2 regions of the Cupriavidus sp. BIC8F genome follow, and region 1 is predicted to be linked to the other one. Evidence: predicted binding sites of a transcription regulator. Region 1 holds the regulator's gene; the other holds the start of a gene.
What was found. Region 1 encodes sigma-54, which starts transcription at its own class of promoters, with help from an activator protein. Its sites were predicted from a motif close to TGGCANGNAANCTGCTTT; they were not measured.
Positions count from the first base shown of each region.

Region 2: the regulator sigma-54 is predicted to act here: its motif matches at 3,889-3,906, upstream of RS901_RS26470 (GTP cyclohydrolase II).

Region 1 is NZ_CP136094.1:1,746,622-1,762,256, forward strand. It holds gene hprK (HPr(Ser) kinase/phosphatase) at 1-324, opposite strand, end outside; gene ptsN (PTS IIA-like nitrogen regulatory protein PtsN) at 405-860, opposite strand; gene hpf (ribosome hibernation-promoting factor, HPF/YfiA family) at 1,316-1,666, opposite strand; gene RS901_RS08235 (RNA polymerase factor sigma-54) at 1,715-3,196, opposite strand; gene lptB (LPS export ABC transporter ATP-binding protein) at 3,332-4,132, opposite strand; gene lptA (lipopolysaccharide transport periplasmic protein LptA) at 4,190-4,840, opposite strand; gene lptC (LPS export ABC transporter periplasmic protein LptC) at 4,941-5,570, opposite strand; gene RS901_RS08255 (KpsF/GutQ family sugar-phosphate isomerase) at 5,614-6,597, opposite strand; gene RS901_RS08260 (monovalent cation:proton antiporter-2 (CPA2) family protein) at 6,739-8,718, shown strand; gene RS901_RS08265 (ribbon-helix-helix domain-containing protein) at 8,737-9,111, opposite strand; gene RS901_RS08270 (DJ-1/PfpI family protein) at 9,213-9,791, opposite strand; gene RS901_RS08275 (adenine phosphoribosyltransferase) at 10,008-10,580, shown strand; gene RS901_RS08280 (LysE family translocator) at 10,624-11,235, shown strand; gene RS901_RS08285 (Na/Pi cotransporter family protein) at 11,512-13,191, shown strand; gene RS901_RS08290 (adenosine-specific kinase) at 13,201-13,686, opposite strand; gene RS901_RS08295 (hypothetical protein) at 13,815-14,204, opposite strand; gene RS901_RS08300 (hypothetical protein) at 14,327-14,596, opposite strand; gene uvrA (excinuclease ABC subunit UvrA) at 14,729-15,635, opposite strand, start outside.
Region 2 is NZ_CP136095.1:1,369,595-1,385,229, forward strand. It holds gene RS901_RS26455 (adenylosuccinate lyase family protein) at 1-1,185, opposite strand, end outside; gene RS901_RS26460 (GntR family transcriptional regulator) at 1,314-2,048, shown strand; gene RS901_RS26465 (acyltransferase family protein) at 2,585-3,685, shown strand; gene RS901_RS26470 (GTP cyclohydrolase II) at 3,964-5,202, shown strand; gene RS901_RS26475 (URC4/urg3 family protein) at 5,199-6,521, shown strand; gene upp (uracil phosphoribosyltransferase) at 6,594-7,280, shown strand; gene RS901_RS26485 (TetR/AcrR family transcriptional regulator) at 7,280-7,972, shown strand; gene RS901_RS26490 (amidohydrolase family protein) at 8,049-9,335, shown strand; tRNA gene RS901_RS26495 (tRNA-Leu) at 9,431-9,517, shown strand; gene RS901_RS26500 (GGDEF domain-containing protein) at 9,829-11,634, opposite strand; gene RS901_RS26505 (hydrolase) at 11,852-12,745, shown strand; tRNA gene RS901_RS26510 (tRNA-Arg) at 12,836-12,912, opposite strand; gene RS901_RS26515 (MBL fold metallo-hydrolase) at 13,001-14,698, opposite strand; gene RS901_RS26520 (short-chain fatty acid transporter) at 14,924-15,301, shown strand; gene RS901_RS26525 (short-chain fatty acid transporter) at 15,517-15,635, shown strand, end outside.

The DNA.
Region 1 (15,635 bases):
CAGTTCCAGGTCGGGCGGCGGCTCCATGCCGTCGGCGATCACCAGGAAGGGCGGCTCGAGCAGGATCAGCTCGCCCATCTGGCGCTTGCGGGTCTCGTCGTCCAGTCGCTGGTAATAAGTGATCTCGGGCTTGCCGAGCACCTGGATGCGGTTGGGGTGGATCAGGTTCAGGTGGCCCACCAGGTCGGCGGCGGAGGTGGCTTCGCGGGCGAACTCCACGTCGAAGGCGCGGTCCGCGCCTTCCAGGCCGGCCACCCACGAGAGTTTGATGTCGGCTGCGTTGTCGTCGAAGATGGACTGGGAAGTGACGCCGGTGAGTTCCATGCGGTATGACTGGTGGGGCGGTTTGCGAAGCGCCTGGCGCCTGCCCGGTCTGGTGCCGGCCCGCTTGGGGGATCAGGGGATCAGGGATGCCATGCAATCAGCAGCTGATGGACGGCATCGGGCGTGGGCAGCGTGGCCAGTCCTTCGCGCATGTCGCGGTCGGAAAGCAGTTGCGCGATTTCTGACAGGATTTCCAGGTGCTGCTGCGTAGCCTGTTCGGGCACCAGCAGGAAGATCAGCAGCGATACCGGCTTGCCATCCGGCGATTCGAACGGAATCGGCTCGGCCAGGCGCATGAAGGCGGCCAGCGGCTGCTTCAGGCCTTTGATGCGGCCGTGCGGGATCGCTACGCCGGCGCCCAGGCCGGTGGATCCCAGCGACTCGCGCGCGAACAGGTTGTCCGTCACGATGGCGCGCGCCACACCATGGTTGTTCTCGAAGAGGAGCCCGGCCTGCTCGAACACACGCTTCTTGCTGGTGACGCTGACGTCGAGGGTGATGTTGCCGGGTGGCAGCAATTTGGCCAAACGATTCATGGGCGATGCGCAGGATTTCAGTTAGCGGGCAGATCGTTCCGCCGGGCAGTGGGCTGGCTCCGGGCTGCCGTTGGCCTGGCCGGAGGCGTCCGGCCCATTATAGAGCAGCGACTACCCCCGTATTGTGCAGCGCAGCGGGGCAAGCCGGTGCAGAACGATACATGGTGATGCAATCATGCCTCCGGGCCGGGAGCCGGCGCACCGATGCGGGGCGCGGCCTGGATTCCCTCTCTTTGTATGGCGCAGCATACACCTTGGCGCAGCGCTTGCGAACACTCTTGCCCATTCGGGTGAAAAGCGTTGGCTCCGGCGCCACAGCCGGGCCGCACCGCCAGTGCTGGCGCGGCATCCCGGCGCCAGCCCGGAACGCAAGGGCGCAAAAAAGCCGCGCTTCGTTGCGCGGCTTGCCTGTTCAATCCTGATTCAGCAGCCCGCTGCGGGGCTGCCGGGCACGGTCATTGCTGCATTTGCGCTGCGGCCATCTGGTACTTGACCGCTTCGCGGTCGTGGCCTTGCACGCGATCCTTGTAGCGGATCACCTGACGGTCCAGCTTGTCGACGAGTGCGTCGATCGCTGCATATAGGTCTTCGTGATGCGCCTCGACAAAGATGTCCTTGCCCTTGAGATGTAGATTGATTTCCGCGTACTGACGCCGGTCCTTTTCCTTGTGGTTGTCGACAGAGAGCAGCACGCTAACGCCAATGACCTGATCGAAATGCCTGACGATTCGCTCCAGCTTCGTTTCCACGTACTCACGCAGAGGGGGCGTGATGTCCAGGTGGTGTCCACTGATCTTGAAGTTCATAGCGCTTCTCCTTCTGAAAGAGCCTCACCAGGCAGGCGGTGGGCTCGGCTACAAAGACTTGCGGAGATTGACTGCGGGGATCTTCAGGGCTTCGCGATACTTGGCAACAGTGCGGCGCGCAACAACAAAGCCTTGCTCACCCAGCAGTTCGGCAATGCGACTGTCGGAAAGGGGATTCCTCGGGTCTTCGGCTCCTATCAGTTGCTTGATCAAGGCGCGGATGGCCGTTGATGAAGCCGCGCCACCGGTTTCGGTGGACACGTGGCTGCCGAAGAAGTACTTCAGTTCGAAAGTACCCATCGGCGTTGCCATGTATTTATTGGTCGTCACCCGGGAGATGGTTGACTCGTGTAAACCCAGTGTATCGGCAATCTCCCGCAAAACCAAGGGGCGCATGGCGATTTCGCCGTGACTGAAAAAGTTCTTTTGACGCTCGACAATGGCCTGCGAGACACGCAGGATTGTGTCGAACCTTTGCTGGATGTTCTTGATCAGCCAGCGCGCCTCCTGCAGCTTCTGCTGCAGCCCGGCCGTGCCGGACTCACCCTTCGCGCCACGCAGGATTTGCGCATACATATCGTTGATGCGCAGCCTCGGCATCACATCCGGATTGAGCTGCGCGATCCAGCCGCCGCCGCTCTTGCGCACGAACACGTCCGGCACCACAAAGTCGGCCTCCGGGCGGCTGTACGCATGGCCGGGGTAGGGCGCCAGCGAGCGGATCAGTTCGTGAGCGGACTTCAGTGCCCCTTCATCGACCTGCAGCGCCTTCTTCAGCCGTGTGTAGTCGCGTACTGCGAGCAACTCCAGGTGGTTGGTGACGATGTCCAGCGCCAATTCGCGCTGCGGGTGCGTCAGGCGCCGCAACTGCAGGGCCAGGCACTCGGCGGCGTTGCGCGCACCCACGCCGGGCGGGTCGAAGCTCTGCAGCAGCGTGAGGATGGCGTGGACTTCGTCGATCTCGAATTCGAGTTCTTCCGGCAACTCCGTGCAGATCTCCTCAAGCGACGCGCTCAGGTAGCCATCGTCGTCGAGCGATTCGATCAGGAAGATGGCCAGGCCCTTGTCGCGCGCCGAGATCTTCAGCGGCGTGAGCTGCTCCATCAGGTACTCGCGCAGCGTGGGCTCGGCTTCGCGCAGCTGCATCGGCGTTTTTTCGTCCTCGTCGCCCTGGGGGCGGCGGGCAAAGTCGTCCAGGCTCCAGTCGCCGCTGCCATAGTCGTCGCCGTTGCCGCTGTCGCCATAGCTGTCGTCGTCACCCGCGCCGTCGGCGCGGGCCTCGCCATTGCCCTGGGGCTCTGCCGGGGCGGGCGCCGGTGCGCTCTGCAGGTTGACCGAGCCGTCCGCCGCCACGCGCAGCGGGCTTTCGATCCAGTCGTTCTCGCGCTCGAGCAGCGGGTTTTCCGTCAGCGCCTGTTCGACCTCTTGCTGCAGTTCCAGCGTGGAGAGCTGCAGCAGCCGGATCGACTGCTGCAGTTGCGGGGTCAGGGCCAGATGCTGGGAAAGACGGAGCTGTAGCGACGGTTTCATGCGACCTATTCTATGCGCATCTTTCCGTTGTTGGAACGGAAATTGCTATCGCTTTTGCGGTCCGATCGCCGCTGGCTGTGGGAGGGCCCACGCGCGCCCGCGAAGAGGCCTGCCGCTCGCGGGCAGGCCGCTAAATCACATGCGGAAGTTCTCGCCCAGGTAGACGCGCCGCACTGCGTCATTGGCGATGATTTCCTCGGGCTGGCCCGCGGCCAGCACCGTGCCTTCGCTGATGATGTAGGCATGGTCGCAGATGCCGAGCGTCTCGCGCACGTTGTGGTCGGTGATCAGCACGCCGATATTGCGTGCCTTGAGGAAGCTGACGATGCGCTGGATCTCGCCCACGGCGATCGGGTCCACACCGGCGAAGGGTTCGTCCAGCAGGATGAAGCGCGGCGACGACGCCAGCGCGCGCGCGATTTCCACGCGGCGGCGCTCGCCGCCCGACAGCGACAGCGCCGGGTTGTTGCGCAGGTGCGCGATCTGCAGGTCGTCGAGCAGCGAATCCAAACGGCGCTCGATCTCGGCCTTGGGCAGCGGCTTGCCGTTGTTCACCTGAAGCTCCAGCACCGCGCGGATGTTCTCTTCGACGTTGAGCTTGCGGAACACCGAGGCTTCCTGCGGCAGGTACGACAGCCCCATGCGCGCGCGCTCGTGGATCGGCAGGCCGCTGATGTGGTCGCCGTCGAGCACGATATCGCCTTCGTCCAGCGCCACCAGGCCCACGATCATGTAGAAGGACGTGGTCTTGCCCGCGCCGTTGGGCCCGAGCAGGCCGACCACCTCGCCGCTCTTCACGTCGAGCGAGACGTCCTTGACCACCGTGCGCGAGCCATAGCGCTTCTTCAGGTGGCGCACGACCAGCGTGCTGCCCCCGGGAAGGATGGAGGAGGCTTCGACGGAAGGCTTGTCGGCGATGGTTGCGGTATCGGTCATTGGCACAGTCTGGCGTTCAGGCGTCTCTGGCGCGGGCAGGCAAGCCGGCGCCAGGCGTCAGGGTTTGTTGGCAGGCGCAGGCGCCGGCTTCAGGTCCAGCGGCGAGCCGCCGTTGCCCGTGGCACCGGCCTTCTGGTCCTGGCGCGGCGACAGCACCGCGCGCACGCGGCCGGACGAATTGGCGGCCGCGGCGTCGCCACTGCCGCCGCCGGCGGCCGTGTAGAACTCCTTGCGGCTGTCGTAGGTCAGCACCGCGCCGCGGATTTCGTCGACCTGCTTGGCGCCCTGCAGGCGCGCCATGCGGGCATTGCCGATCAGCTTGGAGTACTCCTGCTTGCCGTCGTACTCGATGCGGTCGCCCCAGCCGTCGATGTATTCGTCGACGCCTTCACGCTTCTGCCGGATGTAGGCCTGCTTGCCCGGCTTGGCGGTGGCCACCGCGAACTGGTAGCCCTCGGGGTCGGTGCGCAGTTCGGCGGCGTCGGACTTCAGGATCATGGTGCCCTTGGTCAGCACCACGTTGCCGGTCAGCGTATAGATCTGCTTGACGTCGTCGTAGCTGGCGTTGTCCGCCTCCAGCACCATCGGCTTGTCGCGGTCCGCGCGCTCGGCCAGGGCGGGCTGGGCCAGCAGGCCGATGGCCATGGCCAGGGCGAGCAGGGCCGGGGCGGTGCGTCGACGGGACGATGTCGTCAGGGAAGCAGTCATGTTGGCAGGGGTTGCTTGAGGGCGTCTGGGTACGTTGGTGCGGGTTGGTGCGGACCGGCTGCGCATGCCGGCACTGCGTGCGCGGCCCCCGGGCCGGGGCTCAGGACCCCGGCGCGCGGCCCGGGGTCGGCCCGGTGATGATGGTGCCGCGTACATTGCCGAGCAATTGTACTTCGCGCGTGACGTTGTTGAAGATCAGGCCGTTGGCGGTCATCACCGACGGGCCGCGCGTCAGCTTGACCGGCTTGTCGGTCTTGACGATGTCGTCATTGACCCGCAGCTGGAAATAACTGGATGCGGCGGTCAGCTGCGGGTCCTTGGACACGTCCGCGCCCTGCTGGCGCATGACGAAGCCGTTGCCGTACAGGTCGATCACCGAGCCCTCGGCGTTCATGCGGCCCATATCGGCGCGGGCGGTGACCGGCGGGCGGTCCGGCTCGTACGCGCGCATGGCGGGCCGGGTCACCTCGTAGGTCTGGTCGTCCTCGAAATGGACCATGCGATCGCCGGTGAAGCGGATCTTGGTGCTGCCGTCCGGCGCCAGCTCGGTGGCCGAGAAGCGGTCCATGAAGTAATCAGGCTCATGCTTCTTGGTGTTTTGCGCGGCCAGGTCTTCCTTGGGGGAGTTGATCTGGACCAGCCAGAACGTGCTGCCCGCCACGAAGGCCATCAGCAGCAGCGGCAGCAGCCGCATGACGATGCCGCTGAGGGAGGCGAGGAGTGCCTGCATGGTGTCCTTGGCGTTGTGCCGGTTGTGCCGGGCCCGCGCCCGCTCAGATGACCTTGGCGCGGGTCAGGTCGTGGATATGCAGCGCGCCGGTCAGGCGGCCGTCGTCATCCACCACCAGCAGCTGGTTGATGCGGTTGGCTTCCATCACCTGCACCGCTTCGACGGCGAGCTGGTTCTCGTTGACCACGTGCGGGTTGCGGTGCATGACCTCGCCGATGGGCACGGTCTTCCAGTCGCGCGGGGTTTCCAGCAGGCGGCGCAGGTCGCCGTCGGTGAAGACGCCAATGGCGTGTCCGTCCGGGTCCACCACGGCGGTCATGGCCATGCCCTTGCGGGTGATTTCCATCAGCGCCTGGGCCAGCGGCGTGTTTTCACGCACCTCGGGCACGGCGTTGCCGGTGCGCATCACGTCGCGCACATGGGTCAGCAGCTTGCGTCCGAGCGCGCCGCCGGGGTGCGAGCGGGCGAAGTCTTCCTCGCCAAAGCCGCGCGCATCCAGCACCGCCACCGCCAGCGCATCGCCCAGCGCCAGCGCCGCGGTGGTGCTGGCCGTTGGCGCCAGGTTCAGCGGGCAGGCTTCTTTCTCGACCGCCGCGTCCAGGTGGACGTCGGCCAGCTTGGCCAGGTTGGAGTCGGGGTTGCCGGTGACCGAGATCAGCCGCGCGCCGATGCGCTTGACGATCGGGATGATCGACAGCAGCTCGCCGGTCTCGCCAGAATTGGAGAAGGCGATCAGCACGTCGTCGCGCGTGACCATGCCCAGGTCGCCGTGGCTGGCTTCGGCCGGGTGCACAAAGAACGCCGGCGTGCCGGTAGAGGCCAGCGTGGCCGCGACCTTGCGTCCGATATGGCCGGACTTGCCGATGCCCGAGACGACCACGCGCCCGGTGCATTGCAGGATCAGCAGCACGGCACGGGCAAAGTCGCCGTTCAGGCGTCCGGAAAGTGCGGAAACCGCATCGGCTTCGGTCTGGAGAGTGTCGCGGGCGAGCCTGAGTGCTCGATCCGCATCGAAATTGGCTATCATGGCGACGAAGTATACCAACGAATGCGATGGCGCCTGGCCCGACCCATGGCGCACGTCGTGCTTGCCGTGCTCGCCGTATTTTGCCGGCAGGGTGCCCGTGCCGGGTCGGACGCGCGCCTGGCCGGTCACCCAGACCGCCTGATGCATTCTCCGCTGGAACTGACCCTGGTGCTGCTGGCCGCTGCCGTCTTCGGCGTGGTCGCATTCCGCATGCTGCAGCTGCCGCCGATGCTGGGCTACCTGGCCGTCGGCATCCTGATCGGCCCGCATGCGCTGGGGCTGGCCAGCGACACCGCGCAGACCAAGTACCTGGCCGAATTCGGCGTGGTCTTCCTGATGTTCTCGATCGGGCTGGAGTTCAACCTGACCAAGCTGCGCTCGATGAAGCGGCTGGTGTTCGGCCTGGGCGGCTCGCAGGTGGTGCTGTCGATGCTGGCGGTGGTGCCGGCCAGCTGGGCTTTCAACTGGCTGTTCCCGCTGTCCTGGCAGGCATCGGTGGCGCTGGGCGGGGCCCTGGCGATGTCTTCCACCGCGATCGTCTCCAAGATGCTGTCCGAGCGCATGGAGCTGGAAAGCGAGCAGGGCCGCAATATCATCAGCATCCTGCTGTTCCAGGATCTGGCGGTGGTGCCGCTGCTGATCGTGATCCCGGCACTGTCGCGCGATCCGGGCGACCTGATGGTGGCGCTGGGCCTGGCCACGGTCAAGATCGTGGTGGCCCTGGGCGCCATCTTCTTCCTGGGCCAGCGCCTGATGAGCCGCTGGTTTCACGTGGTGGCGGCGCGCCGTTCGCAGGAACTGTTCATGCTGAACCTGCTGCTGGTGACGCTGGGCATGGCGGCGCTGACCGAGCGGCTGGGCCTGTCGATGGCGCTGGGCGCCTTCATGGCGGGCATGCTGATCTCCGAGACGCCCTACCGCCACCAGGTGGAAGAGGACATCAAGCCGTTCCGCGACGTGCTGCTGGGGCTATTCTTCGTCACCATCGGCATGCTGCTCAATATCCGCGTGGTGCTGGACCACGTGTGGCTGGTGCTGGCGCTGCTGGTGGTGCCGGTGCTGTTCAAGCTGGTGCTGATCGCGGTGCTGGCGCGGGTCTTCGGCTCGCGCCAGGGGGTGGCCATCCGCACCGGGCTGGGGCTGGCGCAGGCCGGCGAATTCGGTTTCGTGCTGCTGAACCAGATCGACGGCCTGAACCTGGTCGACCCGGTGCTGATCCAGGTGATCCTGGCGTCGATGCTGCTGTCGATGCTGGCCGCGCCATTCCTGATCCAGTACAGCGACGCCATCGTGCTGCGCTTTACCGCCAACGAATGGCTGATGCAGTCGCTGAACATGACCCGCATCGCCGCGCAGAGCCTGCAGACCGAGAAGCACGCCATCATCTGCGGCTTTGGCCGCAGCGGGCAGAACCTGGCGCACATGCTCGAGCGCGAGGGCATCAACTACGTGGCGCTGGATCTGGATCCCGACCGCGTGCGCGAGGCTGCCGCGGCCGGCGATACCGTGGTCTACGGCGACGCCGGCCGGCGCGAGGCGCTGATCGCCGCCGGCATCCACCGGGCGGCCGCCCTGATCGTCACCTATGCCAACACCCCATCGGCGCTCAAGGTGCTGCACCACGTGCAGGAGTTGGCGCCGGCGCTGCCGGTGATCGTGCGCACGGTGGACGATTCAGAGCTCGACACGCTGCAGAAGGCCGGCGCCACCGAAGTGGTGCCTGAGATCATCGAGGGCAGCCTGATGCTGGCCTCGCACGCGCTGGTGCTGCTGGGCGTGCCGATGCGCCGGGTGGTGCGCGGCGTGCAGCAGGCGCGCGACGCGCGCTACAGCCTGCTGCGCGGCTATTTCCACGGCCGTGACGATGATGAGGACATGGTCGAGCGCGATTCGGTGCGGCTGCACTCCGTGTCGCTCGGGCCGCAATCCACTGCGGTGGGGCGGCGCCTTGGCGTGCTGGGGCTGGAGCGGATCGGCGTGGAAGTGACCGCGGTGCGCCGGCGCGGCATCCGCGCCTTCGACCCGGAGCCCGAGACCGTGCTGGAACCGGGCGATATCGTGGTGCTGCGCGGCCCGCCCGAGGCGCTGGAAGCGGCAGAGACGCGCATCCTGAACGGCTGAGCGGGGCCGCCGGATGCGTCAGTGCGGACGCGCCTCGACCCAGGATTCCGGCAGGTTGTCGAGCACGGCGCGTGCGTCCAGCGAACGGATCGGCACGCTGGCATCGGCCGGGATGCGGCCCTCGCCCTGCAGCATCAGGTAGCGCAGGCAGCACACGCGCAGGAAGGACGAGAAATTCCCCGCCACCGCCTCGCTGCCGCGATGTTCGGTCAGTTCATCGTGCAGGCGCGTGATCAGCTGGTTGACGGTCATGTCGTCGCGCCGCGCCAGTTCTTCCAGCACTTCCCAGAACAGGCTCTCCAGCCGGATGCTGGTGGCCACGCCATGCAGGCGCAGCGAGCGCGACTGGCTTTGGTAAGACGCCGGATTGGCGCGGATAAAGATTTCACACATGGATGCTCCCGTGCGGGCGGCGCGGCCGGCGGGCATGTGCACGGCTCGCCGTATGGGGCGGGCCGTGCCTTCACGCGTTGGGGCGCCGCGTGCGGAAAGCTCTAATGTACGATCCGCGTGCCCAGCACGGCAAGGAACTGCGCCAGCCAGGCCGGATGCGCGGGCCAGGCCGGGGCGGTGACGAGGTTGCCGTCGGTATGGGCCTGGTCCACGGGAATATCGGCATAGGTGCCGCCGGCCAGCTTCACCTCGGGCGCGCAGGCGGGGTAGGCGGAGCAGGTCTTGCCTTCGAGCACGCCTGCCGCGGCCAGCAGCTGGGCACCGTGGCAGACCGCGGCGATCGGCTTGTCCGCCTGGGCGAAGTGGCGCACGATCTCCAGCGCGCGCGCGTTCAGGCGCAGGTATTCCGGGGCGCGGCCGCCGGGGATGACCAGTGCGTCGTAACCGGCGGGGTCGATCTCGGCAAAGGTCGCATTGAGGGTGAAGTTGTGGCCGCGTTTCTCGGTGTAGGTCTGGTCGCCCTCGAAGTCATGGATGGCGGTGGCGCAGGCGTCGCCCGCCCGCTTGTCCGGGCAGGCCGCGTGGACGGTGTGGCCGACCATCTGCAGTGCCTGGAACGGCACCATGGTTTCGTAGTCTTCGGCGTAGTCGCCCACCAGCATCAGAATCTTCTTTGCCATCGCGGTCTCCTGTATGGTTACGGGTGTCCGGCGGGTGCCGGACGCGGCAGCCCGGCCCCTTGGCTAGCCAACCGGGCCGGCAGGGCCATTGTGCTAGCCGCCCCGATGGCGCGGGTGGTAACTGGTTACCGCGCTGGCGGCCACCCCTGCCGCGACCCACTGCGACCCATTTCTGACTGGCGCGCCACGCTGCGCGCCTACCGTTTCCAGACCCCTATGGCAGATTCCATCATCCAGTCCCCTGAGCTCGGCGACGTCACCGGCTACCTGCGCGAGCGCATCCGCACCGTGCCGGACTGGCCCATGCCGGGCGTGATGTTCCGCGACATCACCCCGCTGCTGCAGAACCCCAAGACGCTGCGCGTGCTGATCGATGTCTTTGTGCACCGCTACATGGATGCGCAGCTCGACCTGGTGGCGGGCATCGACGCGCGCGGCTTTATCTTGGGCGCGATCGTCGCGTATGAGCTGAACCTGGGCTTCGTGCCGATCCGCAAGAAGGGCAAGCTGCCGTTCCAGACCGTGGCCGAGGAGTATGAACTGGAATACGGCAGCGCCACCGTCGAGATCCATGCCGACGCCTGCAAGGCCGGCGACCGCGTGCTGCTGGTCGACGACCTGATCGCCACCGGCGGCACCATGATGGCCGGGCGCAAGCTGCTGGAGCGCCTCGGCGCGACGGTGGTGGAGGGCGCCGCCATCGTCGACCTGCCCGAACTGGGCGGCTCGAAGCTGCTGCAGGACGGCGGGCTGCCGCTGTTCACCGTGTGCAAGTTTGACGGTCACTGAGCCACGCTGACCGGCCTGCAAGATTTCCACGCAAGGAGACCCCATGCCTGACCTGCTGCTGTTCCTGCTGACTTCGATTGCCGTGACTGTGGCCCCGGGCCCCGACAACCTGCAGGTGCTGGCGCGCGGCATGGCGCAGGGCCGGCGCGCGGGGCTGGTGGCGGCACTGGGCTTTTCGGTCGGGTGCCTGTTCCACACCGTGATCGCGGCGGTGGGGCTGGCCGCGGTGCTGCGCTCCTCGCCGCTGGCGTTCCAGCTGATCAAGTACGCCGGCGCGGCCTACCTGATCTGGATCGGCATCCAGGCGCTGCGCGCAAAGGGCGGGCTGGCGCAGGGCGGTGATGTCGATGCGGTGCCGCTGGGGCGCGTGTTCCGCCAGAGCGTGCTTGGCAACATCATGAATCCCAAGGTGACGCTGTTCTTCCTGGTGTTCCTGCCGCAGTTCGTGCGCGCCGATGCCGCGCACCCGGGGCTGCAGTTCCTGCTGCTGGGCGTGGTCTTCATGCTGCAGACGGCGGTGGTGTTCTCGCTGTTCGGGCTGTGCGCGGGCTGGCTGGGCGCCTGGCTGCGCCGCCGCCCGGCCACCGGCCGCTGGCTGGACCGCGCCGCCGGGGCGATCTTCGTCGGTCTGGGGATCAAGGTCGCGCTGCCCTGAGCGCCCGTCGGCTGGCGCGCACCCGGGCGCTCGTTGCGGCATGCTTTGCCGGTGTTGCCCGTTGCCCGTTGCCCGTTGCCCGTTGCCCGTTGCCCGTTGCCCATTGCCCATTGCCCATTGCCCATTGCCCATTGCCCATTGCCCATTGCCCCCGCACGCCGCACCCATGCCGTTGCCGCTGTCGGGTGACGGGCGCATAATGCCCCATTGACAACTACACGATGACCGGGCCGAGCCTCCAGGGTTTTGTCGGCACTGGTCACACAAAGGCGCACAATGGGCGTACTCCTTCACCTGCTATCAGGCGTTGCCCTGCTCGTCTGGGGCACCAACATCGTCAAGGTCGGCATCCTGCGCGTCTACGGCGCGAACCTGCGCCATGTCCTGTCGACCAGCGTCTCCAACCGCTTCACCGCCTTCCTCGCCGGGCTCGGCGTCACCGGCCTGGTCCAGAGCAGCAACGCCACCGCGGTCATCGTCAGCTCCTTCGTCGGGCAGGGCCTGATCGCCGTGGCGCCGGCGCTGGCGATCATGCTCGGCGCCAACGTCGGCACCGCGCTGATGGTGCAGGTGTTCTCGCTGGACCTGTCCTGGCTGTCGCCGCTGCTGATCTTTATCGGCGTGATCTGCCACCTGACCTGGAAGGGCAGCAGGCCCGGCCACGTCGGCCGCGTGCTGATCGGCCTGGGGCTGATCACGCTGGCGCTGGAACTGATCTCCATCGCCACCCGTCCCGTGGTGGAGGCCGCCGGCGTCAAGGTGCTGTTCGCCTCGCTGACCGGCGACTCGGGGCTGGACATGCTGGTCGGCGCCTTCCTGACCATCCTGTGCTATTCCAGCCTGGCCGTGGTGCTGTTCTGCGGCGCGCTGGCCTCGGCTGGCGTGGTGTCGATCCACGTGGCGCTGGCGCTGGTGCTGGGCGCCAACCTGGGCTCGGGCATCTCGGCGCTGCTGACCACCTCGGGCAACAACCAGCCGGGCAAGCGCGTGACGCTGGGCAACCTGTTGTCGCGCCTGCTGGGCTGCCTGGTGGCGCTGCCGCTGCTGGGCCAGGCCGAGGAGCTGCTGGCGCTGCTGGACCATGACCCGCAACGGCTGATCGTTAATTTCCACCTGCTGTTCAACGTCGCGCTGGCGGTGCTGCTGCTGGGCGCCACCGCGCCGCTGGCGCGCCTGTGCGAGAAGGTGCTGCCCGGGCGCAACACCGGCGACAGCCAGGTCACGCCGCGCCACCTCGATACGGCCGCGCTGTCCACGCCTACGCTGGCGCTGGCCAACGCCGCGCGCGAAGTGCTGCGCATCGGCGACCGCGTCGAGCAGATGCTGGACAACATGCTGCGCGTGCTGCGCACCAACGATGCCAAGCTGGCCGACGCCACCTGCCGCATCGACAACGAGGTGGACGACCTCTACACCGCGATCAAGCTCTACCTGACCCGCATCAGCCTGGAAGCGCTGGACGAGCGTGACGGCCAGCGCTGGACCGAGATCATCTCGCTCACCATCAATCTGGAACACGCGGGCGACATCATCGAGCGCATCCTGCTCGATACCAAGGACAAGAAGATCGCCCACAACCTGATGTTCTCCGAGGCGGGCATGCAGGAAATCGCCGAGATGCACGCGCGCCTGGTCGCCAACCTGCGGCTGGGCTTGTCGGTGTTTCTCAACGGCGACCTCAAGAGCGCCCAGGCGCTGATGGCCGAGAAAGCGAACTTCCGCGAGCTGGAGCGCAAGTACGCGCGCACCCATCTGCAGCGCGTGGCGGTGCAGACCGCCGAGAGCATTGAAACCAGCTCATTGCACCTCGATGTGATCAGCGAGCTCAAGCGCCTGAACTCCCTGTTCTGCGCCACCGCCTACCCGGTGCTGGAGCAGGCCGGCGTACTCAACCGCAGCCGGATGAAGGAAGACGGCCTGCCGACGGTGTCGACCGTGCAGGCAGCGCAGCACTGAGCGGCGACGCTAGAGCTTGTAGCCGAACTTCCGCAACAGCGCTTTGCGCTCGGCCACATCGGCATCGGTCTCGATCCCCAGCGGCGAGGCGCCATCGATCACGCCCACCACGCCACGCCCGGCATCGGTCTGGGCGATGATCACCTGGGTCGGGTTGGCCGTCGCGCAGAAGATGCGGCAGACCTCCGGCACTGCCCGCACCGCGGCCAGCACGTTGACAGGAAAGAACCCGTCGCCGAGGAAGATCAGGAAGGTATGCCCGGCGCCGATGGCGCGGGCGTTCTCGCAGGCCAGGTCGATCAGGTCTTCATCTGTGCCCGACCAGCGCACCAGGCGCTTGCCCGAGGCCTCGCAGAACGCCAGCCCGAAGAGGATGCCCGGCACGGTGCCGGCCAGCGCCTCGTGCAGGTCTTCAACGGTCTTGATGAAATGCGACTGGCCGAAGATGAAGTTGGTGGCTTCCGGCTTGGTGACCGGTACCGACAGGAATTCCATGGCGGGCCTCCACGCGCTGGTGGCGACGGCCGTCATGGCCGTCGCCGTTCATGGTAGGCGCTGCAGCACCGAATGCAAGCCGGGTGCCGCAAAGGGAACGAAGTCCGTCAGGCTGCGGAATGACGGAACTATTCAACAACGAACGAACCTTCGCCGCGAGCACACAAGAATCCCACACACGCTTCGATATTGGTTCCAACTAGCGCTTGAAACGATGGCGCCATGCACGCGGTAAAGCCGTCAACCTGGTGTGGATTCCACTGGATCAAGCCCTCCCAATTCCATCCGCATCCCCGTAAAGGAATTTTCGATACGACGCGTCCTTTAGGACTGCCTGTGAAATCGTGAAAGATCGCGTAGGAAGCGGGATAAAACAGGGTATCTCTCTTCGTGGTATAGCCATTGTTGGGATAAACGCTGATGGCAGGAATGACCGCGGACGAATGTGGGGCCAGCGAGCCTTCCTGCCCCGGCGACATCCTCGGGCGCTCCGGAATGATGAAGGGGGCCTTTTCCATCTCGGTGTCGGGAGAGATGGCATTCTGTTTGGGATTCTTTGGGACATAGGCGCCGGGAAATCCCGGCGCGGAAGGATCCAGGCGCCGACAGACGACCGCGTCTAGCGTCTGCGGATCGAGCGTCAGATCCCTTCGTTTGTAATGTCCACTCCGCCATGCATTTGACACCAGCGCGCGTGGCGCTCATTGGCCTCAGGTAGTTGTTGCGACCGCAAAATGGTCCGTGAGCCATCTGCATTGCGTATCGCATTGTCCGGCGCATTCTGTGCATGGGTGGTGCTCATGCTTACAGCAGCCCCGAGGGCAGCGACTCTGACCACATCCCGCATTCGAAACGGCATCGGTGTCTCCTCGTCGTTGTGGAAAGAGAAGGCGTGATTCGTCACGTCCATACTTTCACGTTAGGAGACGGAAACGGCTACGAAGACAGCAATGTCACCTCTGCTTGATACACCGCAACTAGTGCTATCGCTACGTAAGCCCGACGATTTCTGTCGGGCCTGTAACTGAAAATTCCTAAGGCCCTACCGCTCCAGCAACGGCTTCAGATACTTGCCCGTAAAGCTGGCCTTGCTCCTGGCCACATCCTCCGGCGTGCCGCGCGCGATCACCTGGCCGCCACCGGCGCCGCCTTCCGGCCCCATGTCGATCAGCCAGTCCGCGGTCTTGATGACATCGAGATTGTGTTCGATGATGACCACGGTATTGCCCTGGTCGCGCAGCTTGTGGATGACCTTGAGCAGCAGTTCGATGTCGTGGAAGTGCAGCCCGGTGGTGGGCTCGTCCAGGATATAGAGCGTGCGCCCGGTATCGCGCTTGGACAGTTCCAGCGACAGCTTGACGCGCTGTGCCTCGCCGCCCGACAGCGTGGTCGCCGACTGGCCCAGCCGGATATAGCCCAGGCCCACGTCCAGTAGGGTCTGCAGCTTGCGCCGCACCACCGGCACGGCGCTGAAGAACTCATGCGCCTGCTCGACGGTCAGGTCCAGCACCTCGGAGATGTTCTTGCCCTTGTACAGGACTTCCAGCGTCTCGCGGTTGTAGCGCTTGCCGTGGCAGACGTCGCAGGGCACGTAGACGTCGGGCAGGAAGTGCATCTCGACCTTGAGCACGCCGTCGCCCTGGCAGGACTCGCAGCGCCCGCCCTTGACGTTGAACGAGAAGCGGCCCGGATCGTAGCCGCGCTCCTTGGCCGACGGCACGCCGGCGAACAGTTCGCGGATCGGCGTGAACAGGCCCGTGTAGGTGGCCGGGTTGGAGCGCGGCGTGCGCCCGATCGGGCTCTGGTCGACGTTGATGACCTTGTCGAAATGCTCCAGCCCCTCGATGCGGTCGTGCGGCGCCGGCTCCGGCGTTGAGCCGTACAGGTGGCGCGCCACCGCATGGTAGAGCGTGTCGTTGATCAGCGTCGACTTGCCTGAGCCGGACACG
Region 2 (15,635 bases), on a different contig from region 1:
CTGCTGGCGGCCGATATGCGGGGCCATGCCCATCATCACTGCCTCGGCCACGATCAGGCCCTTGGAGATGCCGAGGTTGTGCTTCATGCGCGCTTCATCGACGATCAGGCCGCCCAGCGCGAACCTGGCCTGGTGCAGCGCGCCGGCGCTCAGGATGAAGCTCTCGGGGATGGCGATCCATTCCGCATGCCAGGGGCCGGTGGCGCGCTCGAAGTCCTGCACCATTGCGTCGACCATCAGGCCGGCGTGCTGGCGCACCGCCTTGGAGGCCGCCAGCATCAGCTCGCTGGAGATCGGGTTGCGCTTCTGCGGCATGGTGCTGCTGGCGCCGCGGCCCTTGACAAAGGGCTCGTAGACCTCGGCGAACTCGGTCGACGCCATGATCATGATGTCGAGTGCGATCTTGCCGAGCGAGCCGGTGATCAGCGCGAGCAGGTTCACCGCCTCGGCAAAGCCGTCGCGCGCCACGTGCCAGGTGGTGGCGGGAACGCCCAGGCCCAGTTCTTCAGCCAGTGCCTCCTGCACGGCGAAGCCCTTGTTGTCGCCTTGCCCGCCCAGCGACGCCAGCGTGCCCGCGGCGCCGGCGAATTCGACCACGGCCACGCGCGGGCGCAGTTCTGCCAGGCGCTGCTGGTGGCGGTCGAACATGGCCAGCCAGATCGCCACCTTGTAGCCGAAGGTCACCGGCAGCGCCTGCTGCAGGTGGGTGCGGCCCGCCATCGGGGTGTCGCGGTGCTTCACCGCCAGGTCGGCCAGGATGCCGCGCAGTTCGCGGATATCGGCGTCGATGCTGTCGAGCGCGTCGCGCACCTGCAGCGCGACCGCGGTGTCCATGATGTCTTGCGTGGTGGCGCCCCAGTGCACGTAGCGCCCGGCCTCGCCGCACATCGCCACCAGCTGGTGCACCAGCGGCAGGATCGGATAGCCGACAATGTCGGTCTCCTCGCGCATGTGGTCGAAGTCGATGCGCTCCAGGCGCGATTCGCGGGCGATGACCTCGGCTGCTTCCGCCGGGATCACGCCGACCCTGGCCTCGGCCTTGGCGAGCCCGACCTCGACGTCGATATAGCGCTGGATCAGCGCCACATCGGAGAAGATCTGGCGCATCTTGGCGGTGCCAAAGGCATCGCGGAACAGGATGGAATCAACGACGGTGCTGGCGGTGGGGGCAGAGAACAGGGTCATGGTGCTACCTTGAGGGGAAAGGGGCAGTCCGGTAATATGTTCGAACATATTCAGCATTAAATATGTTCGAACATATTTAGAAAATAAGGGTTAACCCGCGTTCAATGGTTGTGACGCGGCAGGCGGTCATGAACAAATCCAATCCAGCAGAGATCAGCAGGCAACTTATCGAGGGGATCACCACCGGCCGCTACGCGGTCGGGTCGCTGCTGCCCACCGAATTCGAGCTGTGCGAGCAGTACCAGGCCAGCCGCTACACCATCCGTGCGGTGCTGCAGGAGTTGCAGCAGCTGGGGCTGGTGTCGCGGCGCAAGAACGTGGGCACGCGGGTGGAATCGGCCAGGCCGCGGCCGGTGTTCCGGCCGTCGCTGGCGTCGGTGGATGACCTGGTGCAGTTCGGTGCGGAGCACCTGCGCGTGGTGCAGTCGGTCGAGGAGGTTGCCGTGCCGGCCGACGTCGCGGCGGAAATCGGCTGCGCGCCCGGTGCGCGTTGGCTGCGCATCTCCAGCCTGCGCATGGATGGCGGCAAGGACGGCACGCCGATGGCGTGGACCGATGTCTACGTGGATCCTGCCTATGCGGAGATCGGCGAGATGGTGCGGGAGTCGCCCGACACGCTGGTCAGCACGCTGATCGAGTCACGCTATGACCGGCAGATCGCCGAGATCTACCAGGATGTGCGCGCGGTTGCGGTCAGCGACCGGCCCGTTGCTGACGCGCTCAGGCTGGAGCCTGGCGCCGCGGCGCTGAAGATCGTGCGGCGCTATATGGATGCGGCGGGCGAGACGTTCGAAGTCTCGGTGACGGTGCATCCCGCGGACAGCTTTTCGGTATCGATGCGCTTGCAGCGCTCGGCCGGCTGATCAGGCCGCGGTTGCCGGGGCGCGGCCGGCAAATGCCGCCTACGGAGTGCGCGCCGCAGGTCGCGTGTCGCGCACCGTGGTCGGGGCGGGGTACACGTCGTCGCTGGACGTAATCGGCTGACGGGGTGGTGGCGGTGTCGCTGTGGTATCCCGCGGGACTCCCTCGCATCCCGCCAAGGCCGCGGCCAGAAGGGCGATGAGGGAGCACTCAGCTAAGCCGCAACGGAAGGCGTGACCGGTGCGGGGGAAGAGCGTGCGGTGTTGCATAAGCGGGCCCCAGGTGGCAATCCTGCCTCTAGCTTAGGCTACCGGCGCATAAGGGCCGGCGCGGGAGGCTGGTCAAATGTAGTGGCGACCTGGCGGGGGAGATCTTTAGAGGCGCTGCTAGTTAAGACATGAAGCCATGTGCCTGCAAACTCGCAACAAGCGGGGGTAGTGTGTAACGAATCTATAGGTAGTGGCGTATGCGCCATATTGGAGCCGGTGCAAGCAGGTAGAATCGCGCCTTCCGTGGCAATTGCAGCATTCCTATAACAATGAGCCCCCGTCCGTCGCGCCTGCCTTGCATCGACGCCCTGAAAGCGGTCAGCTCCCAGTTGATCGTGCTCCATCACCTGGCCTTCTATGGCCCGATGTCCGATACCGCGTATCGGCTGGCCCCGGGGCTGGTGGACTGGCTGTACGACTACGCCCGCATCGCCGTGCAGGTCTTCCTGGTGATCAGCGGCTTTCTCGCCGCGCGCAGCCTGGCGCCGCATGGCCGGCTGGAGATCCGCCAGCATCCGCTGCTGGTGCTGTGGCGGCGTTACCAGAAGCTGGTGGTGCCCTTTGCCGCGGCGCTGCTGCTCAGCATTGCCGGTGCCGCCCTGGCGCGCCATTGGATGGTGCATGACTCGATCCCCGCGTCGCCCGGCCTGCTGCAGTTCCTGGCGCACGTGACGCTGCTGCATAACGTGCTCGATGTCGATGCGCTCTCGGCCGGGGTCTGGTACGTGGCCATCGACCTGCAGCTGTTTGCGCTGCTGCTGGGCGCGTTGTGGGCCGCGCGCGCCGTGGCGGGCGGGAAAGCGCCGGCGGGTGCCGGGGCCAGCATCGGCATCGTGGCGCTGGTGGCGGTGGCGTCGCTGTTCTGGTTCAACCGCGATGCCGCGTGGGATATCTGGGCCGTGTACTTCTTCGGCGCCTATGGCATGGGGGCGCTGGCCTACTGGGCATCCAACCCCGGCCGCCCGGTGTTGCCGCTCCTGCTTATCGGCGCGGTGGCGCTGGCGGCGCTGGCCGTGGATTTCCGGCTGCGCATCGCGGTGGCGCTCGCCACTGCGCTGCTGCTGGCGGTGGCGCGCCGCGGCGGCTGGCTGGAGCGCTGGCCGCGGGCGCGCATGGTCGGCTTCTTCGGGCGCATTTCCTATTCGGTGTTCCTGGTTCACTTTCCGGTTTGCCTGCTGGTCAACGCGCTGGTGTCGAACCTGGCGCCGGGCCAGCCGGTGCTGAACGCGTTCGGCATGATTGCCGCGTGGGGGCTCAGCAATGTGGCCGGCGCGCTGTTCTATCGCTACATAGAGAGCGCCCAGCCGCTGGCGGCGCTGCGTGCGCTGCCGGGCAACGGTCGCGACCCCGCCGGCCGGCAAAGCGTGTAACGCTTGCAGGCATTGCCGCGCAGCGGTGGTACGGCTTGGCCCCGGACGGTGCCGTGCCAGCATGGCCGTGCGCGCCTTCTGTTGGTGCGTATGCACCCCCGATGTCACGCCGCCGGCACGCGATGCGTGCATGCCGCCCGCGCGGACTTGCGTTCGGCGCCACACACATCCCCGCAACACTCGCGTAAACGGGCATTGGGCGATGGCACAAAGGTTGCCTAGTATGGAATCGTAAACCTGACCATTTGGTCAGGATTCCATCGGGAACCGAGGGTGCCATGTCCGACCATATCGTCCTCACCTCGCACGCACGCCGCGACAAGCCGGCCGAGCCTATCCACTGGGGCGCCCCCACGGCGGCCGAGCGCGGGCCGGTCATCGCCAGCCTGGCGAATCCGGCGCAGCGCAATGTGATCGGCACTCACGCTGGCGCCTACGCCATCTACCGGGCCCTGGCGGTTGCCGCGGGCGCATTGCAGCGCGACCATCGCACCGACCTGACCGATACCGCGCCGGCGGAGGCCATCGGCCCGCATCCGCAGTGGGGCGACCCGGAGAAGATAGTTTCGCTGGATCCCTGGGGCCACCTGGTGTCCACCGTCTTTGCGGACCGCATCGCGGCCGGCGTGGATATCCGCCCGACCATCGCCGTCACCCGCGCGCATATCAACATGCCGGAACTGGTGTCGGCCATTGCGGCCGGCCGGCTCAAGCCCGACGGAGACATCCTCCATGCCAATGGCGACGTGCGCGTGACCAAGGCGGCGGTCGACCCGGTGTGGTACCTGCCCGGGCTGGCGGCCCGTTTCGGCATCAAGGAAAGCGTGCTGCGCCGCAGCCTGTTCGAGCAGACCGGCGGCATGTTCCCGGAACTGGTGACGCGGCCGGACCTGAAGGTGTTCCTGCCGCCCATCGGCGGCATGACGCTGTATTTCTTCGGTGACGTCAGCCAGCTTGGCAAGCCCGAGACCCGCGTGGCGTGCCGCGTGCACGATGAATGCAACGGATCGGATGTGTTTGGGTCAGACATCTGTACCTGCCGGCCTTATCTGGCACATGGCATCGAGGTGTGCATCGAGATGGCGCAGCAGGGCGGTGTCGGGCTGGTGGTTTACAACCGCAAGGAGGGCCGCGCGCTGGGCGAGGTGACCAAGTTCCTGGTCTACAACGCCCGCAAGCGGCAGGTGGGCGGCGACCGTGCCGAGACTTACTTTGCCCGCACTGAATGCGTGGCAGGCGTGCAGGACATGCGTTTCCAGGAACTGATGCCGGATGTGTTCCACTGGCTGGGCATCCGCCGCATCGACCGCTGGGCGTCGATGAGCAACATGAAGCATGGCGCGCTGGTGGCGCAGGGCATCGAGGTGGTCGAGCAGGTGGCCATCCCCGAGGCCCTGATCCCCGCCGACGCCCGTGTCGAGATCGATGCCAAGGTGGCCGCCGGCTACTTTACGCACTACACGCCGCCGGATGCGAACGAACTGGCCCTGGCGAAGGGCAGGGGGTTGAACGAATGACGATGTTTCCCGAGGATGGCAAGCCCGGCATGGAACGCCAGGGCACAGGTAACGAGATGCGGCCGGGTGCCGGTTGGCTGAGCCCGGTGCCGGAAGGGCATCCCGCTTCGGCGCTGCTGTGTGCCGAGGCGGTGCGCACGCATTGCGCGGCGGTTACCGAACACGTGGCCAGCGGCGCGTCCGAGCTTTTCACCTGGCATCCGGACCGCGTGCATGCCATTGCCGACTATGTCGCCAGCACCATCCGCCAGCGCTATCCGGACCTGCAGGTGCCGTACCACAGCCGCTGGCGCCATTTTGAAAGCGGCGCCGTCGACCAGCGCGCGAACCGCTGGCAGGTGCTGTGCGAGCGTGCCGCGCTGAGCGGCCCCGAGCATCGCGAGGAGCGCGCCCGCATCGGCATCGACCTGGTGATTCCAAGCGTACTGCTCGACGCCGGCGCCGGCCCTGACTGGCGTTACCGCGATCCGGCCAGCGACCTGGTGCTGACGCGCTCGGAAGGGCTGGGCGTGGCCAGCTTCGTCCTGTTCGCGCGCGGCGGCTTCTCGGCCGCGCCGGGCGATCCGCTGCGCGCGGACGCCGAGCGGCTGCAGCGCATCGATGCCGACAGCATCGCCCACGCCTTCCAGGTCGCGCAGCACAACCCGCTGGTGGGGCTGGAAGGCCGCGCCGGCCTGTTGCGCCGCCTCGGCGAGGTGATGGAGGCGACTCCGGCGCTGTTCGGCCGGCCAGCGCGGCTGGGCAACCTGTACGACTACCTGAAGGCGCATGCGGTCAACGGGCAGCTCGACGCCGGCTTCCTGCTGCGCACGCTGCTGGTCGGCCTGGGGCCGGTATGGCCGGGGCGGATCATTGTCGAAGGCGTGTCGCTGGGCGACTGCTGGCGGCATCCGGCCGCGCCGGGCGGGCTGGTGCCGTTCCACAAGCTCACGCAATGGCTGACCTATTCGCTGCTGGAGCCGCTGGAAGACGCCGGCCTGACCGTGACCGGGCTGGACGCGCTGACGGGCCTGCCCGAATACCGCAACGGCGGCCTGCTCTACGACTTCGAGCTGATGGTGCCGCGCGACCCCGGCTTTGCCGCCGTGCCGCATGCGGTGGATGAGCCCGTGATCGTCGAATGGCGCGCGCTGACGGTGACCGGCCTGGACCTGGTGGCCGACGGCGTGCGCCAGGCGCTTGGCTTGCAGGAAGAAAATTTCCCGCTGGCGCGCGTGCTGGAAGGCGGCACCTGGGCGGCGGGGCGCCGCATTGCCGCCAAGCGGCGCCAGGGTGGCGCGCCGCCGTTCGCCATCATCAGCGACGGCACGGTGTTCTAAGCACGTCGGCCGCCAGGCGGCCGACGTTGCTGGCAGGCATTGCATGTGAAACGTGGCATCAGGAGCGTCACCATGAACGACATGTCCGCTGTTCCCGCTGTTGACCCACTCGATGCCGATGCTGCCGGCGTGCCCGGCGTGCTGGTCGTCGACCATCCGCTGGTGCAGCACAAGGTCACCCTGGTGCGCAGCGAGGAGACCACCACCGACAACTTTCGCCGGCTGGTGCGCGAGATCAGCCAGTTGCTGACCTACGAAGCCACGCGCGACCTGGCCATGGAGACCATTGCCATCCGCACGCCGATCGCGCCGATGCAGTCGCGGGTGCTGTCCGGCAAGAAGCTGTGCCTGGTGTCGATCCTGCGCGCGGGCAACGGCTTTATCGACGGCATGCTGGAGCTGCTGCCGGCGGCGCGCGTCGGGCATATCGGCCTGTACCGCGACCCCGAGACACTGGAGCCGATCGAGTACTACTTCAAGATGCCGGAAGACATCCAGGAGCGCATGGTGATCGTGGTGGACCCGATGCTGGCCACCGGCAACTCGGCCATCGCCGCGCTGAACCGCCTGAAAGAGGCCGGCGTCACCACCATGAAGTACGTGTGCCTGATCGCCTCGCGCCCCGGGCTGCGCGCGCTGCGCGCGGCGCACCCTGAGGTCGGCATCGTCACCGCGGCCATCGACGACACGCTCAACGAGCACGGCTATATCGTGCCCGGGCTGGGCGACGCCGGCGACCGCCTCTACGGCACGCGCTGATGGACACGCCCGCCAGCGCCACGGCGCGGCGCCCGCTGCCCGCGTGCGATGCCCCGGGCGGGCGCATCCGGCAGGAGAACCAGGCCATGATCCTGCACGCGGCCGAGCATGTCTTTGCGCGCGCGGGCTTTGCCGGCGCCACCATGGCCGAGATCGCGGTGCGCGCCGGCGTGCCCAAGTCCAATCTGCATTACTACTTCCGCACCAAGCAGGCGCTGTACCGCGCCGTGCTGGCGCATACGCTGCAGCTGTGGCTGTCGGAGACCGACATCATCCGCGCCGAGCTGCCGCCACAGGTGGCTCTGGAACAATACATCCGCGCCAAGATGCGGCTGTCGGCCAGTCATCCGGATGCATCGCGCGTATTTGCCAACGAACTGCTGCACGGCGCGCATGAGATCGGCGAGGTCCTGCGGCAGGTGCTGCGCGAACTGGTGTCGCGCAAGGCCGCGGTGGTGCAACAGTGGATCGACCGCGGCGAGATGGCGCCGGTCGACCCGCAGCACCTGTTCTTCACGATCTGGGCGGCCACGCAGACCTATGCGGATTTCGAGTCGCAGGTATGCGCGGTGCTCGGCGTCAGCCAGCTGGAGCAGCAGGACTATGCGCAGGCCACCGAGCACCTGGTGGCGCTGCTGCTGCGCGGCTGCGGACTCGATCCCGAGCCCGCGGCGCCTGACCGGCGCGCATGACGCCTGGACCCGCGCACCGTGGCGCCGGAGCCGGCGCCGTGAGAACATCGCCGTGCCTCCTGCCTGAGAGAACTCCATGCTCGATCTGATCCTGCGGCATTGCAACCTGCCCGACGGGCGTACCGACATCGATATCGGAATTGCCGCAGGCCGTATCGCCGCGGTTGAGCCGGCCCTGGCCGCGCGCGCCGCCGAGGAGGTCGATGCGGCCGGCCAGCTGGTGACACCGCCGTTCGTCGATGCGCACTTCCATATGGACGCCACGCTGTCGTACGGGGTGCCGCGCGTGAACCAGTCAGGCACGCTGCTCGAAGGCATTGCGCTGTGGGGTGAGCTCAAGCCGATGCTGACGCAGGAGGCGCTGGTCGAGCGCGCACTGGCCTATTGCGACTGGGCGGTGGCGCGCGGGCTGCTGGCGATCCGCTCGCATGTGGACGTGTGCGATCCGCGGCTGCTGGCGGTGGAGGCGCTGCTGCACGTGCGCGAGCGCGTGCGCCCCTACCTGGACCTGCAGCTGGTGGCGTTCCCGCAGGACGGGGTGCTGCGCGCGCCCGGCGCGCTGGACAACCTGAAGCGCGCGCTGGACATGGGTGTCGACGTGGTCGGCGGCATCCCGCATTTCGAGCGCACCATGGCGCAGGGCGCCGAATCGGTGCGGCTGCTGTGCGAGCTGGCGGCGGACCGCGGCCTGCGCGTCGACATGCATTGCGACGAGAGCGACGACCCGCTGTCGCGCCATATCGAGACGCTGGCCAGCGAGTCCGTGCGGCTCGGCCTGCAGGGCAGGGTGGCGGGCTCGCACCTGACCTCGATGCATTCCATGGACAACTACTACGTGTCCAAGCTGATCCCGCTGATGCGTGAGGCCGGCGTGGCGGCGATCGCCAATCCGCTGATCAACATCACGCTGCAGGGGCGGCACGATACCTATCCCCGACGCCGCGGCATGACGCGCGTGCCGGAGTTGCTGGCGGCCGGCGTGCCGGTGGCGTTCGGCCACGATTGCGTGATGGATCCGTGGTACAGCCTGGGCTCCGGCGACATGCTGGAAGTGGCGCACATGGGGCTGCATGTCGCGCAGATGACCGGGCAGGAGGCCATGCGCGCCTGCTTCGCCGCGGTGACCGCCACGCCCGCGCAGATCCTGGGGCTGGACGGCTACGGCGTGGCGCCTGGCTGCCGCGCCGACCTGGTGCTGCTGCAGGCGCGCGACCCGGTGGAGGCGATCCGCCTGCGCGCCACGCGGCTGCGGGTGCTGCGTGCCGGCAAGACCATCGCCAGCACGCCCCCGGCGATGGCCGCGCTGGACCTGCCTGGCCGGCCGGCGCAGGTGGACTTCCTGCGGCGCGGCGGCCGGCAATAGGGAGCACAAATTTTTTGCGTCAGGGTGTTGACAGTCCCTGTCGCGCTCGGCATAATTTCCTTGTTCGCATCGCAGCAGCAATGCAGCGAAACGAAGCCCAGATGGCGGAATTGGTAGACGCACTAGGTTCAGGTCCTAGCGGTGGCAACACTGTGGAGGTTCGAGTCCTCTTCTGGGCACCAATATTTAGAAAGGCTCGCGCAAGCGAGCCTTTCTTCGTTTCAGCCCGGAAAGGGAAGTCCTTGAGGACTTCCCGCGAGGACGAGAAAAGGCAACGCTTGCAAGCGTTGCCCGGGGTCGCGCCTGGGCGACCGGGTCCTCTTCTGGGCGCCAATATTCGGAAAGGCTCGCGCAAGCGAGCCTTTCTTCGTTTCAGCCGGCGTAGGTGACCGAGTCCTTGCCGGGCACCGGCCCCGGATATCAGGAAGAAACCCGCAGCGATGCGGGTTTTTTTCGTCCATCGTTCCCATGCTGGTTCCGGGGCCGGCCTGGTTCAGCCGGTTGTCACCCCTTCCTCGCGCTGTGCCTCGCGCACGCAATTGCGCCCTTCGGCCTTGGCGCGGTACATGGCAGCGTCGGCCGCGCCGAACAGCCGCTGCCAGTGACGCTCGCCGCCGCGTCCGATGGCCACGCCGAAGCTGGCGGTGACGCGCAGTGGGGTGCTGCCGGAAAGGTAGACCGGGCGGGACGCGACTTCCGCGCGCAGGGTTTCGGCCAGCGCGGCGGCCTCGCCCGGCCTGTCGTGCGGCAGTAGCAGCGCGAACTCCTCGCCGCCGAAGCGTGCCAGCACGCCTTCGGGCGGCACCAGCGCGCGCATCATCGCAGCGAGGTCGCGCAGCACCTGGTCGCCGGCGGCATGGCCGTGGCGGTCGTTGATCTGCTTGAAGCGGTCCACGTCGATCAGCACCAGGCTGGCGCAGTCGTGTGCCGCGTACTGCGCGGCCACCAGCTCCAGCGCGCGCCGGTTCAGCAGCCCGGTCAGGCTGTCGGTGCGCGCCTGGTGTTCCAGTTGCGCGGTCAGCGAGGCGCGCTCGCGCAGCTTGCGGCGCAGGATCTCGATGGCATCGAACAGGCGCCGCATCTCCGCCGCGGGCTTGGTGGACGCCGCTGGCGCAGCGTAGTGCGGGTGGCCGCGCGCCTCGGCCAGGCCGATCACCTCGTCGCCGGCGCGCAGCAGCGGCAGGAACACCGAGCGCTGCATGAACACCAGCACGTAGCCCAGCACGGCAAGGATCAGTGCCGACGTGCCGCACGCGGCCGTCAGTTCGCGCAGCGCCTGTGCGCGCGTTGCCGTGAAATGCGCGACCACCTCATCCAGGAAGACGCTGCGCAGCCGCTCCAGCGGCTCCAGCGTGCGCACATAGCGGTTGGTCAGCTCCGTCGGCGTCATCGAGTAATGGCCCGACACGCGGCCCTGCGCAATCAGGCTGTCGATCATGGCCAGGCCCTGGCCGAAGAACTGGTGGCCGGCGTCGGCGTATGCCTGCTCCAGCGCGGGCACGGCGCCGAACATGTTGTACGCCGGCCCCGCCAGCTGCCATAGCTCCAGCAGCCGACCGCGCGAGCGCGTGGCATCCACCAGGCTCTGCACCGGCATCGGCTGGCGCGCCGCCACGGGCGCCATGATCTGCGAGGCGATGCGCCCGCCATACTCGCGCAGGTCGCCCAGCATCCTACCGGTCAGCGCCGGCGCCGCCAGGCCGTCGTCGCAGGCGGAGAGCTCGCGCACCTGCCAGGCGAGGGCTGGCTGCAGTGCGTCCACGACTTCGAACATGCTTTCGATGGCGTGGCGGATCTCGTCCATGTCGCGGTCCTGGCGCGGGCGCCCGGCGAGTTCGTCGATCTCGGCCCGCGCCCGCGCCAGGCGTTCGCGCACGCGCTCGACCATCAGCGGCGGCAGGTGGTGGTGGTGCAGGCCGAAGGGTGCCGGCGGCGGCGCGGCCAGGCGCGCCAGCGCGGCGTCGCTGCGGGCGCGGAAGGCTTGCAGGCGTTCGCGCGCGGCGGTGTGGGGCGAGGGTGGCTCTCCCAGCACGCTGTTGGCTGGTCCGCGTTCCGCGGACAGGACGTTGGCGGCCTCCAGCAGCTCGCGGTACGCCGAGATGTCATACAGGTTCTGCCGGGCCGAGGTGAAGTCGCCATACGAGCGGGCCATCACCAGGGCGGCGAGCACCAGGGTGCAGAGCCCGCCGACCGCCGTGGCGATCGCCAGCTTGCGCTTCAGGCTGCGGCTGCGTCCGGCCGGCGGCGCCATGCCCCCGGGCTCGGACTCACGCCGGCGCGCACGTCGCCACAAGGCCATAAGGTTTGCTCCCGGCGGCAGCATGCCGGGCTATGTCTGCAAGATTTGTCATTGCCGCCATTATTGACGAAAAGGCGCAGAGGCCCGGCCAAATTTGCTGGCCGACAGCGTCGCACGGGGCGCGCGCGGCCGAACACTCCCCGCTAACGCTGGCAGGGCATTTGACCTATGCTCAAACTCATCGGGCAGGCACATATAACGTCCGAAGGTGGTTGCCATGACTACGGTCTTGTCATCGAGAGAAAGGGAGGCGGGGACTTGCCCCGGGTGGCACGCACGTGCCGCGCACCCCGGCATGGTCCTGCATCACCTGCAGTACAGCGTCATCCTGGCCATGCTGATGTGTGCACTGGCCCATGCAGAGGACGCCGTTCCGGAAAGTCATGGCGTCTCCGGGTGGGACCCGCCGCTGCAGGCGCAACCCGGGCAGCCCGCCATGGCCGATGTGCCTGATCTGCTGGTTGCCGACACTGCTTCTCCTGCCTGGTCGGCCACGCCCGCCGAGCCCGTCACCGTCGAGTATGCCGCGCTGTCGCCGTCGTCCCCATCCGCGTTAACGCTTGCCACGGGCGCCGGGCCCGATGACGATGCTCCCGGCCTTGCCGCGGTGGACCATGAAACTGCCGCCATGGAGCGCCCGCGCCGGATGTCGCTGCACCTGGACGACATCACCACCGCAGGCGGTTTTTCCGACAGTCGCATGCGCACCATGGCGCTGGCGGTCGATGCCGTGGTGCCGCGCGCAGGCGGGCTGACCATCCAGCCGCGCTTGCAGCTGGCCTACCAGCCTGGCATGTCTCCCGTCTCCGGCATTCCGATGGAAGCCATGCCCGGCGATGCCAGCGCCGCCGGTATCGGCGTGCGCCTGTACGGCGCGCAGCCGACGCGGCTGGCCGGCATCTATCCCTTCGTCGAGGCAGACTGGTGGCAGGACAGCCGCAAGCAGGTCATCAACATCAATGGCACCAAGATCGATGCCGACCTGCTGCGCGGGCTGTTCTCCTTCAACATCGGCGCGCATGGCAATACGTCGACCGGCATGAAGCTGTGGTTCAAGGTGAGGGCAGGGCGCAACCCGGGCGGAACGGTCGGGGCGCGCTATCGGTGGTAGGGGTGGTAACAGGGAGGGCGGCGCCAAATGCGAGCGCCGCAATGAAAAAAGGGCTTCCGGAAACGGAAGCCCTTTTTCTTTCTGCATAGGTGGCGCGGCTGGCAGGATTCGAACCCACGACCCCTTGGTTCGTAGCCAAGTACTCTATCCAACTGAGCTACAGCCGCACACGAGAGGCGCCATTGTAGCGCAATTTCTGGATTGCGCAAGCCCCCCGCCAAAAAACTTCAACTGGCCCCGATGCTCACGGCAGTGCTACGCCGTGGCTTCCGACCAGATGCCGTCCGCTTCCTGCGCCTTGCCGTCATCGCGCAGCTTGAGCAGGTGCGCCAGCAGCGAGCGCTGCGCAACCGGATGCATGCGCGGCGGCACATCGTCGTAGACGCGCAGGACCAGCTCGCTGACCGGTGCTGGGCCCAGTTCGCGCAGCGCGGCAGCGACCTTGGCCTCGCGCTGCAGCCGGTGCCGGACCAGGATGCGGATGGCGTCCTGCGGCCGCGCGATCAGGAAGCCATGCCCCGGCGCCAGCCAGTCGAGGTCTTCGTCCTGCAGCGCGGCGAGCGAGTCCAGGTAGGCGCGCATGTCGCCATCGGGCGGGCCGATGACGACGGTCGAGCCCTGCATCACGTGGTCGCCGGTGAAGAGGGTCTTTTCTTCTTCCAGCAGGTAGCAGAGGTGGTTCGAGGCGTGGCCCGGCGTGTGGCACACGCGCAGGGTGCAGTCCTCGGTGATGGCAAGGCGCTCGCCGTGGTCCAGTTCGCGCTGTGGTTCGAAGCTGGCGTCCTGCCACTGGCCGGCTGGCGCGGCACGCCCGAGCACCGTGGCGCCGGTGGCGGCCTGCAGCGCGGCGGCCGCGGGCGAGTGGTCCAGGTGGGTATGCGTGGCGAGGATCCAGCGGATCGGGCCGGGTGCGGCAGCAAGGATGGCGCGCACGTGCTCGCCATCGTCCGGGCCCGGATCGATCACGGCCCATTCATTGCGCGCGCCGCCGCCTACCAGGTAGGTGTTGGTGCCCGGGCCGGTCATCACGCTGCCGTTGTTGGCGGTCACGCGCCAGACGCGCTCGGACAGCCGTACCGGAACGCCCGGTGCCAGCTCATAACGGCCGTGCGTGTTGCCGTCGGGATCGATGCGGCCGATCTCGGCGTAGCACGGCTCGTTGGGCATCACCGGGCGCACGCCGGCCGCGCCGGTGGCCAGCCGCGGCATGATGCAGGCAATGCCGCGCAACTGCGAGTAATAAGCGAAGCAGGCCGCGGCGCTCTCAAACTGTGCGATCGAGCTCAGCGTGCGGCGCGTGACGTGCATCAGCGCCAGGCCGCTGGCGGGATCGGCGGCCTCGCCGGGACGGATCCAGCGGTGTTCCACGATCTCGGTGCCGTCGGGCACGGCCACCTGGCCTTCGGGGGCGATGGCGACAAAGAAGCGCGTATCGAAACGCTTGGGCAGGCCGGGCGGCGTCAGCCAGTAGCTGTGATAGGCGAGCCGGTCGGCCGCCAGGCGCAGGCCCAGTTGCTCGCAAGCGTGAGCCAGGCCGGGGCCGCCGCGCTGCACTGCCTCGCGCAGCAGCGCCTGCCGGGCGGCGTCGAGCTGGTGCGGCGACTGCAGGCGCCCGTCACGGTCGCAGGCAAACAGCAGGCCGGCCTCTTCATAGCATTCGCGCAAGGCGGCCAGGTAGAAGTCCAGGCCGTTGGCCGGCAGGCCCAGGCGTTCGCTGGCTACGGCGTCGTCCAGGCCGTGGGCATGCGCATGCAGGGCCTTGTCCTGCGCGTCGAGCGTGCCGCCGGGGAAAACGTAGGCGCCGCTGCTGCGGTCGTTAGCGCGTTCGACGCGGCGTACCAGCAGCACTTCCATGCCGGCCGGCGCATCGCGCACGACGAGCAGGCTGGCGGCGGTGCGCAGCAGGGGGGCAGGGGTGGCAGTGCGGTTGCCGCTTGTCTCTGTGGTTGTCATTGTGTCGGCATCATGGTTGTGCTGGCGGCGCGCAACTGGCCGGAACTTGGGGGCGCTGCCGCGAGCCATAGTTTAGCCGCGTTCAAAGATTCGCTATCGCCGGGGATTGCCCCGGGCTGCCGGGGCGCGCCGGCTTTGGCTTTTCCGGCCGGAGGCAGTAACCTGATAGCTCCGCTTCACTTTTCGGGGTGCTGTTGCCGGCGCCCTGCTTTGGAGGAGGTCCGCGTGATCCGAGCTTCTTGCCTGTGCCTGCCGCTGGTGTGCCTGCTGGCCGCCTGCGAAACGCCGCCGCAGATGGCACCGCGCCCTGTGCCCTCCGCCACCACCCGCATCACCGTCGATCCACAAGCCGCATCCAGGGCCGCGTCCAGGGCCTGCGAGCCGGCCGTGGCGGAAGCCCTCAAGCGCCGCTACCCGCAGCCCGGCAGCGTGATGCTGATGGCCGACCGCGAGCAGTACTACGTGCGCCCCAATGCACAGACCTCGGTCAATGGCGAAGGTGTGTTCGAGCCTGACGACAGTTCGTCGGCGATCAGCTTCCACTATGCCTGCCTGTACAACGCGCGCACGGGCAAGGTCGACGATGTGCAGATGCGGTATTGATCCTGCCGATCGGCCGCATCGCGGGACGCCTGCGCTGAAAATGCCGGGCGGAAAATCCCATAATTATTGCGCGAAACGAATGTAATCGCGCTTCCCCATTTCCTTGACCTACCGGTCGACCGGCCATTAGCATAGCCACGCATATTCACGGAGTTCGCATATAGAACTGGAGTTCTAATGGCGTAACTTTGGCTGAAACTGGAGACAAGGAAACTATGAGCAAGATCGCCGGGTTCTTCACCGAACTCATGCGCCGGTACCTGCCGGATCCCTTTGTATTTGCCATCGGCCTGACCTTGCTGACGATGGCGCTGGCGGTGACGGTGCAAGGACA